Regions from separate parts of the Afipia felis ATCC 53690 genome, predicted to be linked through region 2. Evidence: riboswitches for the same ligand, from Rfam matches in the RefSeq annotation. Region 2 holds a riboswitch; the other holds the start of a gene.

Region 1 (4,562 bases), 1.8 Mb from region 2:
GACGAAAAATGCCTTGGCTTTCACAGACGATGAGCGTTCGGCCAGCGCCATCGCTTCGGCCGCGGCGGTTGCTTCATCGAGCAGCGATGCGTTGGCGACATCGAGCCCGGTCAGATCGCAGATCATGGTCTGGAAATTGAACAGCGCTTCCAGCCGTCCCTGGCTGATTTCCGGCTGGTATGGCGTGTAGGCCGTGTACCAGGCCGGGTTCTCGAGAATGTTGCGCAGGATCACCGTGGGCAGTTGCGTCCCGGAATAGCCTTGTCCGATCAGTGAGGTGAATATCCGGTTTTGTGCGGCGAGTTCGCGCATATGGGCGAGAGCATCGGCTTCGCTCAATGCGGGTGGAAGATCGAGCAAACGATTGAGGCGAATGTCGGCGGGCAGCGTTTCGCTGATCAGCGCATCAAGGCTCGATGCGCCGGCGGTCTCCAGCATAGCCTCGATATCGCGCGGCGAGGGACCGATATGGCGGCGGCCGAAGGTGGTGGCGGGTTCGTTCGCTGGGCGATGCATCGTCATGTGACATCCTCGAAGGAAATCTGTCTGGTCTCGCCATACCGGGTTTGTCCCGGCATGGCGAAAAGGATCACTCGGTCTGCGCCTTGTAGGCTGCTTCATCCATCAGCCCGTCCAGTTCGCTCTTGTCGGCAAGCTTCAGCTTGAAAAACCACGCCTTGCCCTGTGGGTCGGAGTTGATAAGCGACGGATCAGCGGCGAGTGCGTCGTTGGATTCGACGACTTCGCCGGAGATCGGCGCATAGACATCCGATGCGGCCTTCACGCTTTCGACAGTGGCGGCGGTTTCCGCCTTCTTCAGGCTGCGACCTGCCTTCGGCAGTTCGACGAACACCACGTCGCCGAGTTGGCTTTGTGCGAAGTCGGTGATGCCGATGGTTGCGGTATCGCCATCGATCTGGAGCCATTCATGATCGGACGTGAAAAGCGTGGTCATGGATTTCCTCAGCGTTGATAGGTGGGAGCGACGAAAGGCAGTTTTGCGACATGCATCGGCAAGCGCTGGCCGCGCAGGTCGGTGAACAGTCCGGTGCCGGGTGTGGCGAGCGGCGTGGGCACATAGCCCATCGCTACGGGGCCGTTGACGCTCGGGCCGAAGCCGCCGGAGGTCACTCGGCCGATCTTGTTGGTGGAGGATGCATCGGCGAATAGCGGCGCACCCTCGCGCACCGGGGCACGGCCTTCCGCCTTCAGGCCGACGCGGCGGCTGGGCGCGCCTTCTTCAAGCTGGCGCAGGATGGTGTTCGCACCGGGAAATCCGCCCTCGCGCGCGCCGCCCTTGCGACGGGCTTTCTGGATCGACCATTCGAGCGCAGCCTCGACCGGCGTTGTGGTGGTGTCGATGTCATGCCCGTAGAGGCAAAGCCCGGCTTCCAGCCGCAGGCTGTCGCGCGCACCGAGACCAATGGGAAGTACTGCGGCGTCAGCGAGCAGCGTCGTTACCAGACGTTCGGCGTCGGACGCCGGGACCGAGATCTCGAAACCGTCCTCGCCGGTATAACCGGAGCGCGAGACGAAGCATGGGATGTCGAGCAGCGTACGCGGTCCGCTGTCCATGAACCGCATCGTGGCGATGCCGGTATCGAATTTGGTCAGCACATCCACCGCCTTCGGGCCCTGCAGGGCAATCAGCGCGCGGTCGGGCAGGGGGATGATCTCGCAATCACGGGCGAGGTGGGCGCGCAAATGCGCCTCGTCGTCGGCCTTGCACGCGGCGTTGACGACCAGAAAAAGCTCGTCGCCGAAATTCGCGACCATCAGGTCGTCGAGGATGCCGCCTTCGTTATTGGTGAACAACGCGTAGCGCTGACGACCCGGTGCGATGCCGAGGATGTCCTGCGGAACGAGACGCTCCAGCGCTGCTGCTGCGTCCTCGACCCGGCCTGATTTCGGCCGGAGCCTGATCTGGCCCATATGCGAGACATCGAACAAGCCGGCGGAGGTACGAGTGTGGAGATGCTCCTTGAGCACGCCGGCGGCGTACTGCACCGGCATCTCATAGCCCGCGAACGGCACCACCTTGCCGCCACAGCTTAGATGCAGGGCATGAAGAGGGACGCGTTTCAGAGAGGAAAAGGTGGCTGGCTCGGACATCGGTGCTCCTGTGGGTTTGCCGGGACGGGCGTCCCGAAAACCTGCCGAAGCCCCACCTGTCGCTGTGCCTGAGAGTATTATCCCGTCGGCGGATACCGCACCGTTTCCGGCCGTATCTCTTTCCAGATGTATCGTCCCTCACACGGTCCTTTTGCCTGAGAGTTTCCGGGGCGGTTGCTCCTTCGGCGCCGGCCGGCTTTCAGTTCAAAGCGGCCGATCTCTCCCGGTGTGACGGGTCGTTATATTGCACAGCAAAACATGGGATTCCTGGGCTGTCAACGCAACGGCATCCCCCCATACATGCGTTAAATGACATTGGTTCGGGTTTCGCCCGTTTTGTGGACAAGGGCGGTATCCCCCGTCTAAAAGCGGCGTGGAAAATCTGCATTTTACCCGGCATGGTCCGGCACGGATTCGCAAGGTCGATTGGACGGTTATGAGCGGCGTTAACGAGATCAGGTCTGGGTTTCTCAATTTTTTCGCGAAAAACGGGCACGAGATCGTCCCGTCCTCGCCACTGGTTCCCCGCAACGACCCGACATTGATGTTCACCAATGCGGGCATGGTGCAGTTCAAGAACGTGTTTACGGGTCTTGAGAAGCGCCCCTACCAGCGCGCCACCACCTCGCAGAAATGCGTCCGTGCCGGCGGCAAGCACAACGACCTCGACAATGTCGGCTACACCGCTCGCCACCACACCTTCTTCGAGATGCTGGGCAACTTCTCGTTCGGCAACTACTTCAAGGACCGTGCGATCGAACTGGCGTGGACGCTGATCACCAAGGATTTCGCGCTTCCCAAGGATCGTCTCCTGGTGACGGTTTACGCCGAGGACGACGAGGCGTTCGATCTCTGGAAGAAGATCGCGGGCCTGCCGGAATCGAAGATTATCCGCATCGGGACTTCCGATAACTTCTGGCAGATGGGCGACACTGGCCCGTGCGGTCCGTGCTCGGAAATCTTCTTCGACCATGGCGACAAGGTGCCGGGCGGCCCTCCGGGATCGCCGGATGAAGACGGCGACCGCTTCATCGAGATCTGGAATCTCGTCTTCATGCAGTTCGATCAGATCGCGCCGGGCAATCGCAACCCGCTGCCGCATCCGTCGATCGACACGGGCATGGGACTCGAGCGTGTGGCCGCTGTGCTGCAGGGCAAGCACGACAATTACGAGATTGACCTGTTCGTAGCACTGATCCGTGCCATCTCCGAATTGACGGGCGCCGATCCGCATGGACCGATGGCGCCTTCGTTGCGCGTGATCGCGGATCACCTGCGTGCGTCATCGTTCTTGATCGCCGACGGCGTGCTGCCGTCGAACGAGGGGCGCGGCTACGTGCTGCGCCGGATCATGCGCCGCGCGATGCGCCATGCGCAGTTGCTGGGCGCGAAAGACCCGCTGATGCATCGCCTCGTCTGGGCACTGGTGCGTGAGATGGGGCAGGCCTACCCCGAACTCGTGCGCGCCGAGGCGCTGATCGAGGAAACGCTGAAGCTCGAAGAGACCCGCTTCCGCAAGACGCTGGATCGCGGCCTTGCCATCCTCGATGAAAAGAGCGCGTCGCTGCACAAGGGCGACATGTTCGACGGCGAGACGGCGTTCACGCTGTACGATACTTATGGCTTCCCGCTCGATCTCACGCAGGACGCGCTGCGCAACCGCGGCATCGGTGTCGACCTTGCGTCTTTCACCGACGCGATGGAGCGTCAGAAGGCAAAGGCGCGCGCATCCTGGGCGGGCTCGGGTGATACGGCCGCCGAGAAGATCTGGTTTCCGCTGCGCGAGGAACTCGGCGCGACGGAATTCCTTGGCTACGACACCGAGATCGCCGAGGGTGTGGTGACGGCGCTCGTCAAGGATGGCGCGAGCGTTGACAGCCTGAAGGCAGGGGATAGCGCTTCCGTGGTGCTGAACCAGACGCCGTTCTACGGCGAATCTGGCGGTCAGGTCGGCGACATCGGCCTCCTGACCGGCGACGGCGGCGTGCGCTTCCGCGTCACCGACACGCAGAAGAAGGCGGGCGATCTGTTTGTCCATGTCGGCCAGCTCGAGCAAGGCACCTTGAAGAAGGGCGCCGCGCTGCAGCTCGAAGTCGATCACGCGCGTCGTGGTGCGATCCGCGCCAACCATTCCGCGACGCATCTTTTGCATGAGGCGTTGCGTCAGGTGCTCGGCGATCACATCGCCCAACGCGGTTCGCTGGTATCGCCGGAGCGGCTGCGTTTCGACTTCGCGCATACCAAGCCGATCACGGCGGATGAATTGCGTCGCATCGAGGATATCGCCAACGACATCGTGCTGGAGAACGGCGAGGTTGCGACGCGGCTGATGGGCATCGAGGATGCCCGCAGTTCGGGCGCGCGTGCGCTGTTCGGCGAGAAATACGGTGACGAAGTACGCGTCGTCTCGATGGGGCACGGCAGCGGCAACACGCTCGGCTGGTCGGTCG
Region 2 (4,562 bases):
TGGCCGGTCCCTATCGCGTGCGGAATGTTTCCTTCGAGGTCTCGGCTGTCGTCACCAACAAAACGCCGGCGGGCAGCTATCGCGGGCCGGGCCGGTTTGAATCGACGTTCTTCCGCGAGCGGCTGTTTGACATGGTTGCGAAGCGCCTGAACATCGACCCATTGGCGTTTCGTCAGACCAACCTGATCCGTTCTGACGAGCTTCCATTCGATATTGGTCAGCTTGTTCCTTACGAAGGACCGGCATCCTACGATCATGGCGACTATCTCAAATTGCTGAACGATTGTGCTCAGGCAATTGGTTGGAAAGACAAGGATGCGATCCGCGGCAAGGAAAACGACGGTCGCTATCATGGTCTTGGTATCTCCTGTTTTGTCGACAGCAGCGGTGCCGGCCCGAAGGAAAATGCGAGGATTCGCATTGAGCCGAACGGAAATGTGACGGTTTTCATCGGCTCCTGCGCGTTGGGCCAGGGTATCGAGACGGCGCTCGCTCAGATTTGTGCGGACGAACTGCGCATTCCGATGGAGCGGATCAAGGTCCTGCACGGGTCAACGACACTGCTGGATGAAGGATTCGGCTCCTTTCATTCGCGCTCCATCATCATGGGTGGTAACGCCATCGCCGATGCGGCAGGCCATTTGATCGCAAAGATCAAATCCATTGCTGCCGAAGCCTGGTCTGTCGCGCCGGATCATGTTGCTTATGAAGACGGCTTCATTCGCGATGGCGACAGAATGCTGTCGCTTGCCGAGATCGTTCGTCTTGCCGGTAATAGCGTTGAATCCGAGGGAACTTTCGGCACGAAAAACAAGCCATTTGGCTACGGAACGCATGCGGCTCACGTTGCCGTGGATATCGCTACGGGCCATGTCGAAGTCCTCGACTACGTGGCCATGGAAGATGTTGGCCGCATGGTCAATCCGATGATCGTTCATGGCCAGAAGATCGGTGCGATCGTCCAGGGACTAGGCGGCGTATTTCTGGAGCAGCTTGTCTACGACGATCGCGCGCAACTCATGACCGGTTCACTTGCCGACTATCTGATGCCGACGGCAACGGATTTCCGGCACGTCCGGGCGTTTGCCCTCGATCTCACGAGAACGACGCGCAATCCGCTCGGCTTCAAGGGAGCAGGAGAGGATGCGATCGCACCGGTCGCAGGTGTTATCGGCAATGCTATTGCCGACGCCTTGAGAGATTTTGACGTCGAGCCGAAAGACCTGCCGATTACCCCGCCGAAACTATGGGCTCTGATCAACTCGCGCGGGGATGAAAGCAAAACTCGGTCGGCATCGTTGTAACAGGAGAATGGAATGAATCTGGGCGGAGAAGAGATCATCTGCGCGTCGCGCGAAACGGTCTGGAGCGCATTGAACGATCCATCCGTTCTGGCCCAATGCATTCCGGGTTGTACTGAACTTCTAAAAGTGTCCGACAATGAGATGTCGGCCAAGTCGACGCTCAAGATCGGTCCGATCAAAGCATCGTTCAGCGGCAAGGTGACGCTCAGCGATATCAGTCCGCTGATTGGCTATACGATAACGGGTGAGGGACAGGGCGGAGCGGCTGGCTTTGCGAAGGGGAATGCAAAAGTTTCACTGTCCGATCATCCGGATGGAACGCATCTCGCATATGAGGCCAAGGCAGATGTCGGCGGGAAGCTTGCTCAGCTCGGCGGCCGCCTGATCGATGCCACGGCAAAGAAATTGGCCGGAGAATTTTTTGCGAAGTTCGCTTCGGTGGTCACCGAGAACTCCGCGGTTTAGTTTGCCTGTGGTGCATCTTGCAGAGGAGGATTGATAACGGACTGCTGTCTTTGAAAGATATCTAATCATAAATGTCCAAAAACTGTTCGGGAGAGCTCGCGCAAGCGACGTCGAAGGAGCAACCCCCAATAAACTCTCAGGCACAAGGACCGTGCAGTTGGACAATCTGGAGAGAGGCGTTTTACGCCCACCGAAGGGGATAACCGGATTCGTCCGGCAAAACTCTCAGGTACCCGCGACAGATGGGGCGAAGCGATCGACGGTCGATCGCCTATCAACGTGGGATCTGCACTATGAAAATTGCAATTATTGGCTCGGGAATTACAGGCGTCACGACTGCTGACGCATTGTTGACGCGTGGGCATTCTGTGACGGTGATCGACCGACAGCCTTACGCAGCGATGGAAACGTCTTACGCAAACGGCGGGCAATTATCCGCAAGTAATGCTGAGGTCTGGAATAGCTGGGAGACAGTCGCCAAGGGCATGAAATGGATGTTCAAGCAGAACGCCCCGCTTCTCATGAATTTGCGGCCATCCTGGCACAAATATTCCTGGCTTGGTGAGTTCGTTGCCGCGATCCCTAAGTATCGTGACAATACAGCGGCGACGGTTCGGCTCGCGCTCGAGGCCCGGGTGCATTTATTCGATATCGCTGAGCGGGAGAAGATAGACTTCAATCTTGAGAAGCGCGGGATTCTCCATTTCTATCATGACGCAGCCGGCTTCAGCCGTGCGGAACAGGTGAACAAGATTCTGAACGAGAGTGGGCTCGAACGCCGGGCAGTTACGAATGAAGAGATCCAGCACATCGAGCCGACGTTAAAGAGGGATTTCCACGGCGGTTTCTATACGCCGTCCGATGCGACCGGGGACATTCACAAATTTACGTCGGGGCTCGCGCATTCCTGCCAGCGCCGGGGCGCAACCTTTATCAATCAGGCTGCGGTGACCGATTTGCAGAGTCGCGCCGGCAAGGTGACGGCCATTCTTGCGGTTCAGCCCGATTCCGAAATAGGCCGAGTTGAAAATCTGGAGTTTGACCGCGTCATCGTCTGCGCTGGCGTGGGGAGTCGCCAAATCGCCCGCATGGCTGGTGATCGTGTGAATGTTTACCCGGTGAAAGGTTATTCGATCACGGTCTGTCTGGATGATGCGCAGAGCCAGGAATCCGCACCACAGGTCAGCCTGCTCGACGATGCGGCGAAGATCGTGACCAGTCGACTTGGTGCCGATCGCTTCCGCGTTGCCGGCACGGCGGAGTTTAATGGCTTCAATCTCGATATTCGGTCGGATCGGGTGAAGCCGCTGGTTGACTGGTCTCGCCGTTTGTTTCCCGGAATGAGCACGCGCCGGGTCATACCGTGGGCTGGATTGCGCCCCATGCTGCCCGATATGATGCCGACTGTCCGGAAAAGCCGCACGCCTGGCATTTTTTATAATACCGGGCACGGGCATCTAGGCTGGACTCTGTCGGCCGCAACCGCACAAATGGCGTCAACACTTGTCGAAGAATCGGCACGGGGTAATAGCTGCTGACGATGTGGCATCGGGTGTCTCAACGCGAATGTCAGCTTTTGGTGCAGATGGGAAGTACGAAGTCGGCATTGAGTGGTCGCTTATAGCGTCCGGATCGACATAAGCGTTTCCCTCGCAGTGGTATTGTCCCGCATTCTTCAGATTGCTGGCGTTGCGATTATGTCGAGGGTTTTCGCTTTCTGTTCGATAGGAACGATAAGCGCGTCGGCAGCCAGCACCCCTTGGCCCTTAGGTCGAACAAGGAGGGGATTGATGTCCATCTCCTTGATCTGATCTCGCAGATCCCAAACGAGATTTGAGGCTGCGACGATTGCGGATACCAGGGCATCCACATCAGCCATCGGTTTTCCGCGGGCGCCGTTAAGAATAGCGTAGCCCTGCAGTTCTTCGAGCATCTGCCGGGCAGTCGCCGGGTCGCATGGCGCAATCCTGTAAGTTGTGTCCTTCAGAACCTCTGCAAATATTCCGCCGAACCCGACAACAATCACCGGCCCGAACGCTTCGTCATTGACGGCCCCGATGATCATTTCGCTGGCATCGCCAATCATTTCGGAAACGAGCACACCGCTGATTTTTGCAGTGGGTTTATAATTTTTAGCATTTGCCACGACGCGGGCGGCTGCAAGTTCGACCGCCTGACGATCGGGAAGATTGAGGATGACACCTCCCGCTTCGGTTTTGTGTGGGATATCTTCCGAGACGATTTTCACCACCATCGGATAGGTCAGGCCGGCGATACGCTCTGCCAGATCCTGATCGAGTTGCACCAGAACTTCTCGAGGCGTGTGTACACCATACGATGCGAGCAGACGTTTGCTTGCTTGCTCGTCAAGTGTCGTTTCTCCCTTTAATTGCGGAGCCAGTGCATGGTGTTGAATTGCGCCGGACATCGGCCGGTACGACGCTTTCATGGCGGCGTATCGGGCCAAGCCCGCAGCGGCGCGTGCGGTACGACCGGGCGTTTGGAATATCGGAATGCCTGCCGCCTCGAACAGGGCGTAGGCGTTCTCCGCGCGCCGGCGTTTGAGCGACCAGCCGATAAGAATGGGTTTGGGACTGCCAGCTGCCGCCGCAATCACAACCTCAGCGATCTGAGTGGCGATGGGATCGGGTACGGAGGCCAACAGCAAGCAAAGCTGGTGAATGCAGGGATCATCCAGAATAGCCTGGATAGCTTTCGTCAGGATGGCAGCGTCGTTGAAGACGGATGCTGTGACGTCTGCCGGATTGGCCGAGGAACCGAAGCTTGGGATGA

What was found. A riboswitch is a leader RNA that binds a small molecule or an ion and turns the genes downstream of it on or off. The one in region 2 is predicted to bind glycine.
Region 1: linked by a shared signal. The riboswitch ahead of gcvT (glycine cleavage system aminomethyltransferase GcvT) and the one ahead of HMPREF9697_RS09295 (D-amino acid dehydrogenase) in region 2 are both predicted to bind glycine.

What each region holds. Positions count from the first base shown of each region.
Region 1 covers NZ_KB375270.1:129,354-133,915, forward strand. The annotation lists gene gcvP (aminomethyl-transferring glycine dehydrogenase) at 1-522, opposite strand, end outside; gene gcvH (glycine cleavage system protein GcvH) at 590-955, opposite strand; gene gcvT (glycine cleavage system aminomethyltransferase GcvT) at 964-2,112, opposite strand; glycine riboswitch at 2,246-2,349, opposite strand; gene alaS (alanine--tRNA ligase) at 2,549-4,562, shown strand, end outside.
Region 2 covers NZ_KB375270.1:1,960,405-1,964,966, reverse strand. The annotation lists gene HMPREF9697_RS09305 (xanthine dehydrogenase family protein molybdopterin-binding subunit) at 1-1,304, shown strand, start outside; gene HMPREF9697_RS09300 (SRPBCC family protein) at 1,317-1,769, shown strand; glycine riboswitch at 1,847-1,931, shown strand; gene HMPREF9697_RS09295 (D-amino acid dehydrogenase) at 2,063-3,307, shown strand; gene HMPREF9697_RS09290 (acetate--CoA ligase family protein) at 3,445-4,562, opposite strand, start outside.